DNA from 3 places in the Xanthomonas hyacinthi genome. Region 2 is predicted to be linked to each of the others. Evidence: predicted binding sites of a transcription regulator. Region 2 holds the regulator's gene; each other region holds the start of a gene.
What was found. The regulator FliA, encoded in region 2, starts transcription of late flagellar genes. The targets are predictions, from matches to a motif close to TAAAGTTTNNCNNNCNNNGGCCGATAA.

Region 1 (5,664 bases), 1.4 Mb from region 2:
CGCTGACCTTGGCCGAGTTCCAGCGCCGCGGGCTGAAGGACATTCCGCCGACCGGGCCGCTGCCGGTGTCGGTGCCGGGTGCGGTGGACGGCTGGTTCGCGCTGCACGAACGCTTCGGGCGCACCACGATGGCGCAGAACCTGGCGCCAGCGATCCGCTATGCACGCGAGGGCCACCCGGTGGCCGAAACCATCGCCTATTACTGGGACCGCTCGGTGCTGCGCCTGTCGCAGTATCCCGGCTTCAAGGAGCAGTTCACCATCGACGGCCATGCGCCGCGCAAGGGCGAGCTGTGGAAGAACCCGAACCTGGCCAACACCCTGCAGCAGATCGCCGACGGCGGCCGCGACGCGTTCTACAAGGGCGCCATCGCGCGCACCATCGACGCCTATTTCAAGGCCAACGGCGGCTTCCTGCGCTACGACGACCTGGCCAGCCACCATGGCGAATGGGTCGAACCGGTCAGCAGCAACTACCGCGGCTACGACGTGTGGGAACTGCCGCCCAACAGCCAGGGCATCGCCGCGCTGCAGATGCTCAACATCCTGGAGGGCTACGACTTCTCCAAGATCCCGTTCGGCTCGGCCGAGCACATCCATCTGTTCACCGAGGCCAAGAAACTGGCCTTCGCCGACCGCGCGCGCTTCTATGCCGATCCGGCGTTCCAGCCGGCGCCATTGGCCAGGCTGGTCTCCAAGGACTACGCCGCGCAGCGCCGCGCATTGATCTCGATGGACAAGGCGCTGAAGGAAGTACAGCCGGGCACGCCCAGGCAACTGGACGCGGGCGACACCATCTACCTGACCGTGGCCGATGCCGAGGGCATGATGGTGTCGCTGATCCAGTCCAACTACCGCGGCATGGGCAGCGGCATGGCGCCGCCGGGACTGGGCTTCATCCTGCAGGACCGCGGCGAGATGTTCGTGCTGAACAAGGATCATCCCAACGGCTACGCGCCGGGCAAGCGCCCGTTCCAGACCATCATCCCGGCGTTCGTGACCAAGGACGGCAAGCCGTGGCTGAGCTTCGGCGTGATGGGCGGGGCGATGCAGCCGCAGGGCCACGTGCAGATCGTGATGAACCTGATCGATTTCCACATGAACCTGCAGGAGGCCGGCGACGCGCCGCGGATCCAGCACGAAGGGTCCACCGAGCCGACCGGGCAGGCCACGGCGATGCGCGACGGCGGCGAACTGAACCTGGAGACCGGTTTTTCCTACGACACGATCCGCGCGCTGATGCGCAAGGGCCACCGCGTGATCTTCGCCGACGGCCCGTACGGCGGTTACCAGGCGATCGCGCGCGACCCGGCCAGCGGCGTGTACTACGGCGCTTCGGAAAGCCGCAAGGACGGCCAGGCCGCCGGCTACTGAGTCCAGCGCTCTGCGGCCATGTGCGTTCTACCCTTTGCCGCCTGCGTGATCGCGGTTGGGGGCGACTGGTTGCAGCCGCTGCCCAGGCGGCTGCCCTTCTGCGCGGGACCGACCCAGAGCCAGTTGCCGCGGCATGTTGGGGGGCCCAACGAAGCGGCTCCGCTGCTACGGGGCGGCGCCGGATGAGGCGGTGGATGCCGGTGCAGTGCCGAGGTGGCGGGCCAGGAACGTTTCCAACTGGCGGTAGAATGCGATGTTGTTGTCGTCGTTGTAGAAGCCGTGTCCTTCCTTGGGTACGGCCATCCATTCCGGCCGATTTCCGCTTTTCTCCAATGCCGCAAGCATGGCCTTGGCCGGCGCGAACGGCGCGCGCTGGTCCTCCTCTCCATGTACCAGCAGTACCGGCACGGTGATTCTGCCCGCCAGTGCCGTCGGCGAATGCGCCACCAGGTCGGCATCGTCGCGTCCGATCACCCGTTGCAGGTAGTTGCGACCGTACTCAGTCTCTTTGCGGTCGAACAGATACCAGCCGCCGGCGTCGCGGTCGCTGTACAGGCGCAGCAGGACACGATCGCCATCGCTGCTGTAGTCGATGAAGTCGACATAACGCCCGGGCAACGCCGCGCTCAGCGCCTTGTACAGTTCTGCCTCCGGCCCCCCAGCGAAGAACTGCATGCGTGGCCTGCCCGGACCGAGCCTGGCGGCGAACGGTTCGGCCGGCCGATTGGTCCACTGCAGGTCGTCGACGCTGTAGGTCGCGTCGCTGGCCAGTAGCGTCTGGTCGGCGCCGTTCGCGTCGCTGACGACCAGGCTGGCCGGGCCGCCATCCGCGCGATAGCCGAACACGCGCGTGCCGTCGCGCGAAAAAGCGAATGGTCGCCAGCGCACGCGCAGCGCCTCGGCCATCGGCGACCAGTGTCCGTTGTCATCGGCGCGCAGCAGGATCGGCTGGTCCTGCGGGTCCACGCCGGTGGCAAAGCGCGGCGTGCCCTGGTTGTCGATGACGAACGCCATGTCCGGCCTGCCGATGTCGGCGATCAGGCGGTGGGTAGCGCTGTCGGCATCGATGTCGTAGAGCGCAGAATGGCCGGAATCTGGCGTGTACTGGCGCATGTAGAAATGGCCGTTGCGGACCTTCGGTAATCCGGCGATATAGCCGAAGCCGCGGTCCAGGCCGCCGTTGCGGGGCATGGGGCAAGGTCACCGGAGTCGCGGCCGGCCATCCTTGCGCTGCCGCCGAACGCCACCACGCCGGCCAGACCGCCGGCGACTGCGCAGCGGCGCGCCGATGCCGCCCCGCTGCGGGCACGCGGATGCTCAGATCGCGCCGCGGCGGCCGATATCCCCTCCAGCGGATTCCTGGAGGGGAAGACGATGTCGTTGTTCACACACAGTCCCGGCACCGATGCCGGACACGCCGCGGCCTTGCCGGATGCGCCGGTGGCGCTGCTGCGGCTGGACCCGCACGGCCGGGTGCGCGCCGCCAATCGCGCCGCGCTGGATCTGCTCGGGGTGCCGGCGGAGGCCTTGCTCGGCGAACCCAGCGAAGCGGTGTGGGGCCTGCCGCTGGCGGCGCTGGCCGGCGTCGAGGGCAGCTGGCAGGCATCCCAGGACGATCCGGCGCGGTGCGTGCGCTACCAGCGCGATCGCGATGGCGAGGGCTGGCTGCTGTCGCTGCCGCATCCGGAAACCGCCGCGCTGCTGCGCGACGTCACCCTACTCGGCGCCGGGCAGGCGCAGGGCGCGACCAGCCCGGCGCTGCAGGTGCTGGCGCAGCAACTGCAGGCCGGCGCGGCGGCGCAGGCCTTGCTGGAACGGGTCGGCGAGCGCCTGACCGGCTGCGACCTGGACCTGGGCCTGAGCACGCCGCTGTCTGCGCAGGAGACCGAAGCGATGCCCGGGCGGCGCCTGTCGGCCGGGTTCGGCAACCTGGCCGAGGCGATCCGCCAGGCGCTGGCGCTGTCGCTGCAGATCGCCGCCGACGTGCCGCACGTGGTCGCCGGGAACGACGAGCTGGCGCAGCAGTCGCAGACCCAGATGGACGCGCTGCAGACGGTGGTGGCGACCACCCGGCGCTTGCTGCAGGGCCTGAGCGAGATGGACCAGGAACTGCGCGCGGTGATCGCGGTGGCGGCCAGCGCCGACGACAGCGCGCGCCAGGGCGTGGAGGCGGCGCGCGCGCTGGGCCAGGCGATGCGCGAGGTGGAGCGGCGTTCGGCGCGCGCCACCGAGGTCATCGAGGTGATCGACGCGGTCGCGTTCCAGACCAACATCCTGTCGATCAACGCCAGCATCGAGGCGGTGCATGCCGGCGCGGCCGGACGCGGCTTCGCCGTGGTCGCCAGCGAGATCCGGCGCCTGGCCGAACGCGCCGCCGCCGCCGCGCGCGACGTGCGCAGCATCCTCGGCGAGACCGGCAGCGCCTTGAGCGACAGCGCCGCCTCGGCGCAGCGCACCGAGCAGGTGCTCGGCGGCATCGGCCAGCTGCTCGGCCGCGCCAGTGCGGCGATGGAAACCGTGGCCACCCGCGTCGCCGCGCAGGGCGAGGAGATCGGCGGCATCGATCGCGCGGTCGCGCACGTGGTCGGGCTCAGCCGCAGCAACCTGGAGCATGTCGCGCGCGTGGTCGAGCGCAGCGTGGCGCTGGCCGCCGGCAGCGCCACGCTGCACGACTGCGTGGGCCTGTTCCGCTTGCCGGCCGACCCGATGCAGCAGCCGCGCCACGCACGCATCCGCGAACTGGCGACGGCGACTGCGGGCAGGATCGGGCAGGCGCTGGCCGATGCGGTCGCGCGTGGCCGCATCGGCGAGGACGCGCTGTTCTCCACCGATTACACGCCGATCGCAGGCATCGATCCGCCCAAGTACCGCACCGCCTTCGATGTGCTGTGCGACGAACTGCTGCCGCCGCTGCAGGAACCGCTGCTGGCCGCGCATCCGTGGATCGTGTTCGCGATCTGCGCCAACCCGGACGGCTACGTGCCGACCCACAACCTGCGCTTCAGCCAGCCGCTGAGCGGCGACCGCGCCCGCGACCTGGTCGGCAATCGCACCAAGCGCATGTTCGCCGATCGGGTCGGGCGCAGCGTCGGCCGTCACACCCGGCCCTATCTGTTGCAGGTGTATCGGCGCGATACCGGGCAGATCCTGTTCGACCTGTCGGTGCCGGTGCATGTGCGCGGCCGCCACTGGGGCGGGTTGCGCGTGGCCTACGTGCTGGAATGAGCGCCGCGGCGAACGCCGCACAAAAAAACGCCACCGGTGTTGAGCCGGCGGCAGGGAGAGAGAGACGTCGTTCTTATGGGACCCAGGCTAGGCGCGGCATGTCGCCGGGGTTTGCCGCGATGCCGCGCGCGCGTGCCGGCGCTGACAAGAAGCGGACCCGGTTGTGCGCCGATTCAGCTGCGCGCGGTTGGCTACCGCCGCAGAAACGGGTCTAATAGCCACAGAAGCGGGGGTACCGTCGGCGCAGGCCGCGGTTGAGACAGTCCCTTCGAACCTGATCCGGTTGATACCGGCGTAGGGAAGCTTCGCAAGCCCGGTCCGTGCGCTTCTCGCGCCGGGGCCGTGCCCGCGCCGCCGCTTCGTCCGTGATGCGAGTTCGCTCGCAACCGCCCGCACCCGTTGCGGGCTCTCCAAAATAGGACGAATGCCGATGAATGCCGTACCCAGCCCGTTGCTGCAGCAGGCCGAGACCCTGTCCGAGTCGGTGACCCGGCCGATCCCCGGTTCGCGCAAGATCTTCGTGCAAGGCGCGCGTGCCGACCTGCGCGTGCCGATGCGCGAGATCCAGCTGACCCGCACCCCGACCCTGTTCGGCGGCGAAGACAATCCGCCGGTCACCGTCTACGACGCCTCCGGCCCGTACACCGATCCGGACGCGGCCATCGACCTGCGCGCCGGCCTGGCGCCGCTGCGCGCGCGCTGGATCGAAGAGCGCGGCGATACCGCGGCGCTGGCCCAGCTCAGTTCCGATTTCGGCCGCGGCCGCGAGCACAACGCGCGGCTGGACCCGGTGCGCTTCCCGGCCCGGCACCTGCCGCGGCGCGCGCTGGCCGGCGCCAATGTGACCCAGATGCACTACGCGCGCCGCGGCATCGTCACCCCGGAGATGGAGTTCGTGGCGATCCGCGAGAACCAGCGGCTGGAGGCGGTGCGCGATGCGCTGCTGCGCCAGCAGCATCCCGGCGAGGCGTTCGGCGCCAGCATCCAGCACGTCATCACCCCGGAGTTCGTGCGCGCCGAGATCGCCCGCGGCCGCGCGATCCTGCCCAACAACATCAACCATCCG
Region 2 (5,664 bases):
CTGGCCTCGCGCTTCCTGCAACGCCACGCCGCCCGCGACGTGGCCCTGGTCACCACCGACACCATCCGCGTCGGCGGCCGCGAACAGCTGCACAGCTACGGCCGCCAGCTCGGCATCGCCGTGCACGAGGCTGACAGCGACGCCGCCCTGCAGCAGCTGCTGGAGCGCCTGCGCGACTACAAGCTGGTGCTGATCGACACCGCCGGCATGGGCCAGCGCGACCGCGCCCTGGCCGCGCAGCTGCACTGGCTGCGCGCCTCGCGAGTGGTCCGGTCCTTGCTAGTACTCCCTGCCAACGCGCATTTCTCCGACCTGGACGAGGTGGTGCGCCGGTTCGCCGGCGCCGATCCGCAGGGGGTGATCTTGACCAAGCTGGATGAAACCGGGCGGTTTGGCAGTGCCCTGTCGGTGGTCGCGGACCACCGGCTTCCCCTCACCTGGGTGACCGATGGTCAGCGCGTGCCGGACGACCTGCACCGCGCCAACGCCGCCAGCCTGGTATTGCGCCTTGAAGATTTGCGGCGCGCTGCCGATAAGCCCTGTACTCCGGAGCAGAACCATGCCGTCGCGTGATTACGCCAATCTGACCAATGCCTTCCCCCTGTCGGCAACGCGCAGCGAACCGCTGGGCCCGGTGCGCACGATCGCCGTGACCGGCGGCAAGGGCGGCGTGGGCAAGACCAACATCTCGGTCAACCTGTCGATGGCGCTGGCCGACATGGGCAAGCGCACCCTGCTGCTGGACGCCGACCTGGGCCTGGCCAATGTCGACGTGCTGCTCGGGCTGACCCCCAAGTTCACCCTGGCCGACCTGGTCGCCGGGCGCTGCACCCTGGAAGAGGTGCTGATCGACATGCCCAACGGGCTGATGGTGGTGCCCGCCGCCTCCGGCCGCCGGCACATGGCCGAGCTGCCGGCGGCGCAGCACGTCGGCCTGGTCAACGTGTTCTCCGAGCTGCAGCGCGAGCTGGACATCATGGTCATCGACACCGCCGCCGGCATCACCGACAGCGTGCTGACCTTCTGCCAGGCCGCGCAGGACGCGGTGGTGGTGGTCTGCGACGAGCCGGCCTCGATCACCGACGCCTACGCGCTGATCAAGGTGCTGTCGCGCGAACGCGGCGTGGACCGGGTGCAGATCGTGGCCAACATGGTCCGCGACCTCAACGAAGGCCGCCTGCTGTACGACAAGCTGAGCCGGGTGTGCGAGAAGTTCCTCGGCGACGTGTCGCTGAACTACCTGGGCTGCGTGCCGCAGGACGACTGGCTGCGCCTGGCGGTGCAGCGCCAGCAGCCGGTGGTCAAGGCCTACCCGTCCAGCCCGTCGGCGCAGGCGATCGCCGAGATCGCCCGCCGCACCTCGCGCTGGCAGGCGCCGACGGTGCCGCGCGGCAACGTCGAGTTCTTCGTCGAACGGATCATCCAGCGGGGGGTCGCCGCATGAACGCCGCCGCCCACTACCGCGCCGTGCAGCGCAACAGTTCCAACGACTACATCGCCCAGCATGCGGACCTGGTGCGGCGCATCGCCCACCACCTGGCGGCGCGGCTGCCGGCCAGCGTCGAGATCGACGACCTGATCCAGGCCGGCATGATCGGCTTGATCGAGGCCTCGCGCAGCTACGACGCCGACCAGGGCGCCTCGTTCGAGACCTACGCCTCGATCCGCATCCGCGGCTCGATGATCGACGAGATCCGCCGCGGCGACTGGGTGCCGCGCTCGGTGCACCGCCGCGCCCGCGACGCCGCCGCGGCGATCCGCAAGATCGAGCAGCGCACCGGCCGCGCCGCCGCCGCCAACGAAGTGGCCGCGGCGATGGACATGCCGCTTCCCGAATACCTGCGCTTGATGGAAGATGCCGCGCGCGGCCAGGTGCTGAGCCTGGAGTCGCGGGTCGAGGACCACGGCGAGCTGGACACCATCGCCAAGGGCGGGCCCAATCCGCAGCAGATGCTGGAGCGCAGCGAGTTCGGCCGCGAACTGGGCAAGGCGATCGCACAGCTGCCCGAGCGCGAGCAGCTGGTGCTGTCGCTGTACTACGAACAGGAATTGAACCTGAAGGAAATCGGCGCGGTGCTCGGTGTCAGCGAGTCGCGCGTCTGCCAGATCCACGGCCAGGCCACGGTACGCTTGCGCGGGCGCTTGAAAGCGTTCGAAGCGGCCGACGCCGGCCTGGAAGACGAAGAATAAGACCCAAGGGAGTTAGCGGTGAACAAGAACATGCGGATTTTGATCGTGGACGATTTCTCGACGATGCGGCGCATCGTCAAGAATCTGCTCGGCGATCTGGGCTTCACCAACACTGCAGAGGCCGAAGACGGCAACAGTGCGCTGGCCGCGCTGCGCTCGGCACCGTTCGAGTTCGTGGTCACCGACTGGAACATGCCCGGCATGACCGGCATCGACCTGCTGCGCAACATCCGCGCCGACGACAAGCTCAAGCACCTGCCGGTGCTGATGGTGACCGCCGAGGCCAAGCGCGAGCAGATCATCGAGGCGGCCCAGGCCGGCGTGAACGGCTACATCATCAAGCCGTTCACCGCGCAGACGCTGCAGGAGAAGCTGGGCAAGATCTTCGAACGCATGGGAGCGACCGCCTGATGCAAGCCAGCGCCGAACGCAGCGCCCTGATCGAACGCCTGCAAGGTGCGCTGGACGCACTGGAAAAAGGCGACGAAGCCGCCTGGCGCAAGGAAATCGACACGCTCGCTGCCTGGCGCACGCGGCCGATGATGCAGGGCCTGAGCCGGCTGGCGCGCGACCTGGGCCAGGCGCTCGGCGAACTGCCTACCGTCCCCACCGAAGCCGGCGAGCTGGACGATGCCTGCTCGCGCCTGGACCACGTGGTGGCGATGACCGAACAGGCCAGCCACCGCACCCTGGACCTGGCCGAGGAATGCCGCGCGCTGGCCGAACAGCTGCGTGCCGGCGGGCTGACCGGCGACCAGGGCGAGATCCTCGACAAGATCCGCCACAACCTCACCGAGATGGCCCTGGCGCAGAGCTTCCAGGACCTGACCGGGCAGATCATCCGCCGCGTCGCCGGGATCGTGCGCCGCGTGCACGAAGGCTTCGGCGCGCTCGGCCTGCCGCCGAAGGAGGAAAAGAAGCCCGACGGCAGCCTGGCCGGCCCGGCGCTGGCCGGACTGGACCGCCACGGCGTGTCGCAGAACGACGCCGACGACCTGCTGTCCGGACTGGGGTTGTAGTCTGATGAGCGCCGTCCCCGACGACATCGCTGCCGACTTCATCATCGAGGCCCAGGAAATCCTGGACCGGCTCGGCGAGCAATTGGTGTCGCTGGAGCAGGCGCCCGAGGACAGCGACCAGCTCAACGCGGTATTCCGCGGCTTCCACACGCTCAAGGGCGGCGCCGGGTTCCTGGCGATCAACGCCATGGTCGAACTGTGCCACGCCGCCGAGGACACCCTGGGCCAGGCCCGCGCCGGCCAGGCCACGCTGCAGGCGCGGCACTTCGACGCCGCGCAGCAGTCGCTGGACTACCTGCAGTCGATGCTCGACGCGTTCGGCAGCGGCAGCGAACCGCCGCGCGCGCCGCCGCAGCTGATCGCGCAGTTCGCGACCAGCGGCGAGGAAACAGCGGTGGTGCCGGGACTCGGAAAGAGCACGGCGCCTGCAGCGTCCCAATCCGCTGATCCCGAGATGATCAGCGACGACGAATTCGAAGCACTGCTGGACAACCTGCACGGCGCTGCCCCGCCCAGCGCCAAGCCGCAGCTTTCCCCAGTCCCGATCCCGGCCGCGCCGAAGGCCGCGGCGGCGCCCACCAAGGCCGCCGAACCCGAACACACCGTGCGCGTGGACACCAAGCGCCTGGACGCGATCGTCAATCTGATCGGTGAACTGGTGCTGTCGCGCAACCGGCTCAAGACCCTGCGCGTGCGCCTGCGCGACGAAGAACTGGACCGCGCGGTCAGCAGCCTGGACATCGCCACCGCGCGCCTGCAATCGGCGGTGATGCGCACCCGCATGCAGCCGGTCGGCAAGGTGTTCTCGCGCTTCCCGAAAGTGGCGCGCGACGTCGCCCGCTCCTTGAACAAGGAAGTGGAGCTGGAACTGATCGGCGCCGACACCGAACTGGACCGCAACCTGGTCGAGGCGCTGGCCGATCCACTGGTGCACCTGGTGCGCAACGCGATCGACCACGGCGTCGAAGCGCCGGCGCTGCGCGAGGCGTCGGGCAAGCCGCGCAGCGGCCATGTGCGCCTGTCGGCGCAGCAGGAAGGCGACTACGTCAGCATCGAGGTGCAGGACGACGGCGCCGGCATCGACCCGGAGCGGCTGCGCGCCAAGGCGCGCGAGAAGGGCCTGATCGATCCGGAAGCCGCCGCGCGCCTGACCACCGAGGAATGCCTGCACCTGGTGTTCCTGCCCGGCTTCTCGACCAAGTCCGAAGTCACCGACATCTCCGGCCGCGGCGTCGGCATGGACGTGGTGCAGTCGCGCATCCGCGAACTCAGCGGGCAGATCCAGATCCAGTCCGAACTGGGCCGCGGCAGCCGCTTCCTGATCCGCGTGCCGCTGACCCTGGCGATCCTGCCGACCCTGCTGGTGCAGGCCGGCGACACCGTTTATGCGCTGCCGCTGGCGCGCGTGGTCGAGGTGCTGCATGCGCCGCGCCGCTCGCTGGGCTGGTTCGACGGCCGCGCCGTGCTCGACCGGCAATCGCACACCTTGCCGCTGGTGGACCTGCGCCAGTGGTTGAACATCGAGGCGCCGCAGCTGCCGCTGCTGACCGTGGTGGTGGTGCAGGCCGGCGAATCGCGCATGGGCCTGGTCGTGGACCAGGTCCGCGGCCGCGAGGAAGTGGTGATCAAGCCGCTGCCGCGTGCGCTGCGCGGCCTGCCCGGCTACGCCGGCGCGACCCTGATCGGCGACGGCCGGCTGGCGCTGATCCTGGATGTGGATGGGTTGAAGAGCTGATAGAGCCGGGATTGGGGATTGGGGATTGGGGATTCGGGATTGGGGAGATGCCGCGCACTCGCCGATCCGCAGCTCGCAGCCGACGGCTGGCCGCCTCGAATCCCCAATCCCGAATCTCCAATCCCGGCCGCCCCATCAAGTCCCTCCCCTCGCGGCCGATAGTTCCTGCATGGACAAACTCAGTCTCATTGGCTTGCTGCTGGCGATCGCCTCGCTGGTCGGCGGCAGCATCCTCAAGGGCGCCGGCGTTTCGGCGCTGTGGTCGCCGGCCGCGTTCGTGATCGTGATCGTTGGCACCATCGCCGCGATCCTGGTGCATACCCCGCCGGCGGTGTTCAAGCGCGCGTTCCAGATCGCCAAGTGGATCCTGCGTCCGCCGGCCAGCGATCGCCAGGCCCTGCTGCTGCAGATCATGGAGTGGAGCAACATCGCCCGCCGCCAGGGCCTGCTCGGCCTGGAGAACCAGGTGCAGCAGCAGAACGACCCGTTCGTGCGCAAGGGCCTGCAGATGCTGGTCGACGGGGTGGAGCCGGAATCGATCCGGCACATGCTGGAGATCGACCTGGACGGCCAGGAACACTGCGACCTGGCCGCGGCCAAGGTGTTCGAAGGCATGGGCATCTATGCGCCGACGCTGGGCATCATCGGCGCGGTGCTGGGGCTGATCGCGGTGATGAAGAACCTCGCCGACCCGAGCAAGCTCGGCCACGGCATCGCCGC
Region 3 (5,664 bases), 1.2 Mb from region 2:
GCCAGGCCGCTGTCGCGCGCCCGAAGCTTGCACACCCGACATCCGTCGCGGCCGGCACGGGGACTCGCCGCTCAGAACTCCTGCCAGTCCTTGTCGGTCGCCAGCGCGACGGAGCGCAGGCGACGCGTCGCGGCCGGCACGGCGGCCGGACGGGCGGCATGCTTCGGCGTCGCGGCCGCCGCGACGAGCGACGGGCGCACTGGCGCTGCACGCTCTTCCAGCTTGAACAGCGCCACCGCCTGCGAAAGTTCGGTCGCCTGCTGCTCCATCGACCGCGCCGCGGCGCTGGCCTCTTCCACCAGGGCCGCATTCTGCTGGGTGCTCTCGTCCATCTGGGTCACGGTCTGGTTGACCTGCTCGATGCCGGCGTACTGCTCCTGCGAGGCGGCGGAGATCTCGCCCATGATGTCGGTGACGCGCTGCACCGAGGACACGATCTCGTGCATGGTCTTGCCGGCCTGGCCGACCAGCGCCGAGCCTGCGGCGACGCGGCCGACCGAGTCGTCGATCAGTTCCTTGATCTCCTTGGCCGCACTGGCCGAACGCTGCGCCAGGGTGCGCACTTCCGAGGCGACGACGGCGAAGCCGCGGCCCTGCTCGCCGGCGCGCGCCGCTTCCACCGCCGCATTCAAGGCCAGGATATTGGTCTGGAAGGCGATGCCGTCGATGACGCTGATGATGTCGGCGATCTTCTTCGAAGACGCCTCGATGCCGCTCATCGTGGTCACCACCTGGCCGACCACGTCGCCGCCTTCCGACGCCACCGACGCGGCACCGGCCGCGAGCTGGCTGGCCTGGCGCGCATGCTCGGCGTTCTGCTTGACGGTGGAGGTCAGTTCCTCCATCGAGGCGGCGGTTTCCTCCAGGCTCGCGGCCTGCTGTTCGGTGCGCCGCGACAGGTCGTCGTTGCCGGTCGCGATCTCGCTGGCCGCCGCGTTGATCGACACCGCCGAGTGCTTGATCCGGCCGACGATCTCGGCCAGCTGCTCGGCCGTGGCGTTGGCGTCGTCGCGCATCTGCGCGAACACGCCGCGGAACTCGCCGTGCATGCGTGCGGTCAGGTCGCCGGCGGCGATGGACTGCAGCAATGTCGACAAGGAGTGCAGATTGCCGTCGGCGGTGGTCATCAGCTGGTTGAGGCTCTCGACCATGACCCGGAAGTCGAACTGGAAGCGGTCGGCATCGCCGCGGGCGCTGAAGTCGCCGTTGGCGGCGGACTGCGCCAGCTGCCTGATCTGGCCGTTCATCGCCGCCAGATTGGCCTTCACTTCGTCCATGGTCTGGGTCAGCACCGCTTTTTCGCCGGGCAGACGGTCCATGTCCTGACTGAGGTCGCCGATCGCGTAGCGGCCCATGATCTGCGCGAGCTTCAGCTTGACTTCGATATGCGAGCCGACCAGCGCATTGGTTTCCGTGGCCATGCGGCCGTAGTCGCCGGGGAAGGCGGCCGCATCGATGCGATAGCTGATCTGGCCCGCGTCGTGGCGCTTGGCCATGTCCAGCTGCGCGGCGATCAGGCTGCGCAGTTGCTGCTGCATGCCGTGCATCGCGCTCAGCAGGCGGCCGGTCTCGTCCTTGGCCCGGGTCTGCACGTCGTTGTCCAGGTTGCCTCGCGCGATCGCCTCGGCAGCGCGCGTGGCGCGGCTCAGCGGCAAGGTCAGGCTGCGGGTGATCAGCCATGCCAGCAGGCTGCTGACCAGGATCACCGCGACGCCGCCGGCGATCAGCAGGGCGCGGCCACGGTCCATTGCCGCATTGGCAGTGGCATAGGCCGCCGCACCGCGCCGGCGCTGGCGCTCCGCATATGCGTTGATCGCCTCCTGCCACTTCTGGGTGGCCGGTCCGGCCTGCTTCATCAGCACCTCGAGCGCCTCGTCGGGCTTGTAGTTCATGCCCAGATCCAGCACCTGCCGGTTGGCGGCTCGCGCCTGCTGGTAGCCGAGATCGATCTGGCTGCGCATCTGCGCGCCGGTGCTGTCGGAGACCGGGATCCTGTAGAGCTTGTCGTGGATTTCGTCGTAGAACTGGCGCTGCTGCTCGACGACCTTGGCGAACTGGATGTTTTCCTCTTGCGTGGTCGGCAGGACGATGTTGCGCAGGTTGACCGCGATGATCAAACTCGCCTTCCCCATCTCGCCCGTGTAGTCGAGGATGGTCATATTGCGCTTGACGATGGTGTCCATCCGTTCGCGCGCCTGGGCCAGGGTCACCAACCCGGCGACGACGAGTCCGCAGGAAAGCAGAATGAGCACGCCGAACGCCGCGGAGAGCCGCGTGCCGACGTTGTAGCGCTGAAGGAATTCGATCATGGAGGTGCCTGCTAGGGGGAATGGGATGAAAGTGCGCCACGGTCTGGACCGATGCGGAACCGGGCACGAAATGCAACAGGCCGCGAAGGCCGGTCGGCGGCAGGCCGAATGTTTCAAGCGCGCGGCCCGCTGCGCACGACGCCAGCGCCGATGCTTGGGCGATGTAACGGCCGCCAGCGCGGATTCTTGATGCGCAATTGCGCATATTTTATTGAACGTCATCACACACGTGAGCGGCGCGTGGAGGCGGGCCGGCGACGCGGCCGCGACGCGCCCGGATCGATGAAATCCACGTGAAATACGCCTGGCAAGCGCGACGGGACGATAGCGCCGTACGCAGCGGCGGGTCGTTGCGACCCGCATGCCGCTCGGACCCGGACGCAAACCGACCAGGCGATGCAGCGCGCGTCAGTACACGCGCCGCTCGCCTCGCATGCGCGGTGCGCACGCGCAAGGACGGCCGGGGCGCCACCCCGGCTCGCGCCGGGGCGGCCGCACGGCCTACTCGGCCAGGTTGGTTCCCGCTCCGGCGGTGGCGATGACCTTGGCCTTGACCTGCGCGGCCGGGATCGCGGTGTACAGATAGCCCAGCGGCTGCGGGAACGCCTTCGACGAGATCCAGGCGGTGGCGTTGGCGTAGGGCTTGCTGGTGCTGTCCGGCACGCTCCAGGTAATGCCGCCGCCGACGTAGTTGTCGATCAGATCCCAGTAGCCGATCGCGCTGCTGTCGCGCGAGGTCACCGGGTTGTTCGCGTTCTCGAAGTAGTTGGCCTCGATCAGCGCCACCCCGCCCATGCGCACGTTGATGCCGGAGGTGAGCACGTTGTTGAAGTAGTTGTTGTAGATGTGGCTCAGCCCGCGGCGTTGCAGCGGCAGCCGCGATTCCACGTTCTCGAAGCGGTTGTGGTGATAGGTGGTGCGCGCGGCGGCGTTCTTGCTGTCGTTGTCGCTGTAGCCGTTGAGCGCGACCTTCTGGTAGTCGTGCACGTAGTTGTACGACACGGTGACGTGGTGGACGCCCTTCTTGATGTCGATGCCGCCGTCGAAGGAGGCGTCGCCGGCGCCGGAGCACTTGGCCAGCGAGGCGAACACGGTGTTGTGATCGACCCAGATAGTGGACGGCTCGCCGCTGGAATTGCCCTCCAGCGAGATCGAGTCGGCGTCCTCGCCGCCAGGCAGCAGGCCGATGGTCATGTTGCGGATGACGATGTTGTGCGCATTGCCCACCACCCACAGGCCGAAGTTCGCCGACGAGCCGTTGCCGCCCTCGATGGTGATGTTGCGCTTGTTCTTGATCTGCACCGTCTTGGCCGGCAATTGCCACTGCGCGCAGACGTTGCCGATGCTGGCGAAGTCGAATTGGCCGGTGTAGTCCAGCACCAGGCCGCCGCTGCCGGAATAGTTGTCGATCGTGGTCTGCATCGCCTCCATCGTGGCGACGTTGATCGCAGTCGCGGTGCCGCCGCCGGTGGCGGCGGCACCGTAGCCGACCGGGCCGGCGACGGCCGGCGATACGCAGAAAACCAGGGCAAGCGCGAGCACGCCCTTGAGCGGCTGGATGTTCATCAGACTCTCCCATCTTGCAGCGACAAGCGCCGGGCGCCCTGCGCGAAATGCGATGGGCGATGGCACGGGGCGTGGGGGCCAGGCGCAGTCTTCGCCTGGCGCAGGGCCGGCGCAATCGCTCGAATCGGGAAGCTAGATCCGCACCGACGATCGATCCGCAAGACATGCGAAACAGACACGAACGGACACAGGGAGACAGACAACGACAGCCGAAGACAGGCGCCGATGGCGCGCAGGCGCAGGCGTCGGCAGCGCGCCGGAAAACGGCGCAGACCGGTGCAGCGCCGTCATCGGCGCGGCGCGCGGCGATGCATGCGGCGCGCGGCGGCAGCATGGCAGGGACAATCGCGCGGCATTGCGCCCGTGCTGCGCCTGCAGACGATGTTGCGCTTGCAGCATGGGGACGGCGCAGGCAATGCCGGCCGCCGCGTGCGGCCGCGGCGCGCGCCTGGCGATCGGCACAGGCACGGCGGCATTGGACGAAACAGTGGTCGCCACGGCGCCGGCCATGGCCGGCAAGATCCTTCCCCGTGCATCGCACGCATGCGCACGCGGCGCGGCGCCGCCACGCGCCGCCGATCGTGCGCGGCTCAGCTCACTGCATCGACCTGGTTGTCGCTGCGGTCGGCATCGGGCAGGCGGTGGTCCGGGTCCAGGATCACATGCAGCACCTTCTGTGTGCTCGGCACGCGGATCTGCGGCTGGGTCTGCTGGATCCAGGTCTCCACCGGCACGCGCTGGTCGAGGTGGCTGCCGTCGGCGAAGTCGATGCGCAAGGTCGCCGGCATCACCAGCTTCTGCCTGCTCTGCAAGGTCACCAGCAGGCCCTTGGCCGGGTCGTGCTCGACATAGCTGGCCGCGCGCACGCCCATGTCCAGCTGCCAGTTGTTGAGGTACCAGCCGCGCCACCACCACGCCAGGTCTTCGCCGGACTCGCTTTCCATCAGCCGGAAGAAATCCGACGGGGTCGGATGCTTGTACGCCCAGCTGGCGATGTACTTGCGGAACGCCGGGTCGAAGCGCGCCGGGCCGAGAATCTGTTCGCGCAGCAGCACCAGGCCCAGCGCGCCCTTGAAGTAGGTCAGCGGATGCCGGTAGGTCTCGCTGGTGGCGTCGGCGCGGTCGAGCAGGGTCGGCGCCTGCGCATCGGCCAGCAGCGGCAGGATCTCGTCGACCGGATTGCCGCCCTTCGGCGCGTACTCGCTGTCGCGCTTGGGCGCGAATTCGCCGTGGTTGACCGCATCGGAGGCGTAGACGTCGATGAAGGTGTTGAAGCCTTCGTCCATGAACGCGTAGCGGCGTTCGTTGGAGCCGACGATCATCGGGAACCAGCCGTGGCCCAGTTCGTGCGCGGTGATCCAGAACAGGTCCTTGCCGCCGTCGTGCATGTCGTCGAAGACGATGCCCGGATATTCCATGCCGGCGCCGTGGCCGCCGAGGTTCACCGCCGCCGGCCACGGATACGGATACCACTGCGAGAAATGCTCGATCGACGCCTTGACGAACTCGGTGGAGCGGTCCCACTTGTCGGCGCCGACGCCTTCGCGCGGATACACCGACATCGCCAGCGCGTGCTTGCCGTCGGGCAGGTTGATGCGCGCGGCGTCCCAGACGAACGCCGGCGAGGCGGCGAAGGCGACGTCGCGGGTATGCGCCATATGGAAGCGCCAGGTCTGGGTGCCGCTGGCGGTGGGCCGGCTGGCCGGATCGCCGATTTCGGCGGCGCTGCGGATCGCCACGGTGCGGTCGCTGGCCGCGGCCTGGGCCAGGCGCTGGCGCTGCGTGGCGG

Region 1: FZ025_RS12845 (methyl-accepting chemotaxis protein) is a predicted target of FliA. The motif match lies at 2,690-2,716, and genes of this name have one in related genera.
Region 3: FZ025_RS03080 (methyl-accepting chemotaxis protein) is a predicted target of FliA. The motif match lies at 2,473-2,499, and genes of this name have one in related genera.

What each region holds. Positions count from the first base shown of each region.
Region 1 is NZ_CP043476.1:2,921,587-2,927,250, forward strand. Features, by position in the region: gene ggt (gamma-glutamyltransferase) at 1-1,373, shown strand, start outside; gene FZ025_RS12840 (alpha/beta hydrolase family protein) at 1,539-2,564, opposite strand; gene FZ025_RS12845 (methyl-accepting chemotaxis protein) at 2,748-4,598, shown strand; TPP riboswitch at 4,817-4,917, shown strand; gene thiC (phosphomethylpyrimidine synthase ThiC) at 5,029-5,664, shown strand, end outside.
Region 2 is NZ_CP043476.1:4,343,861-4,349,524, reverse strand. Features, by position in the region: gene flhF (flagellar biosynthesis GTPase FlhF) at 1-573, shown strand, start outside; gene FZ025_RS19085 (MinD/ParA family ATP-binding protein) at 560-1,444, shown strand; gene FZ025_RS19080 (RNA polymerase sigma factor FliA) at 1,441-2,190, shown strand; gene cheY (chemotaxis response regulator CheY) at 2,209-2,601, shown strand; gene FZ025_RS19070 (protein phosphatase CheZ) at 2,601-3,209, shown strand; gene FZ025_RS19065 (chemotaxis protein CheA) at 3,214-4,944, shown strand; gene FZ025_RS19060 (flagellar motor protein) at 5,114-5,664, shown strand, end outside.
Region 3 is NZ_CP043476.1:665,004-670,667, forward strand. Features, by position in the region: gene FZ025_RS03080 (methyl-accepting chemotaxis protein) at 72-2,309, opposite strand; gene FZ025_RS03085 (pectate lyase family protein) at 2,811-3,875, opposite strand; gene FZ025_RS03090 (M1 family metallopeptidase) at 4,466-5,664, opposite strand, start outside.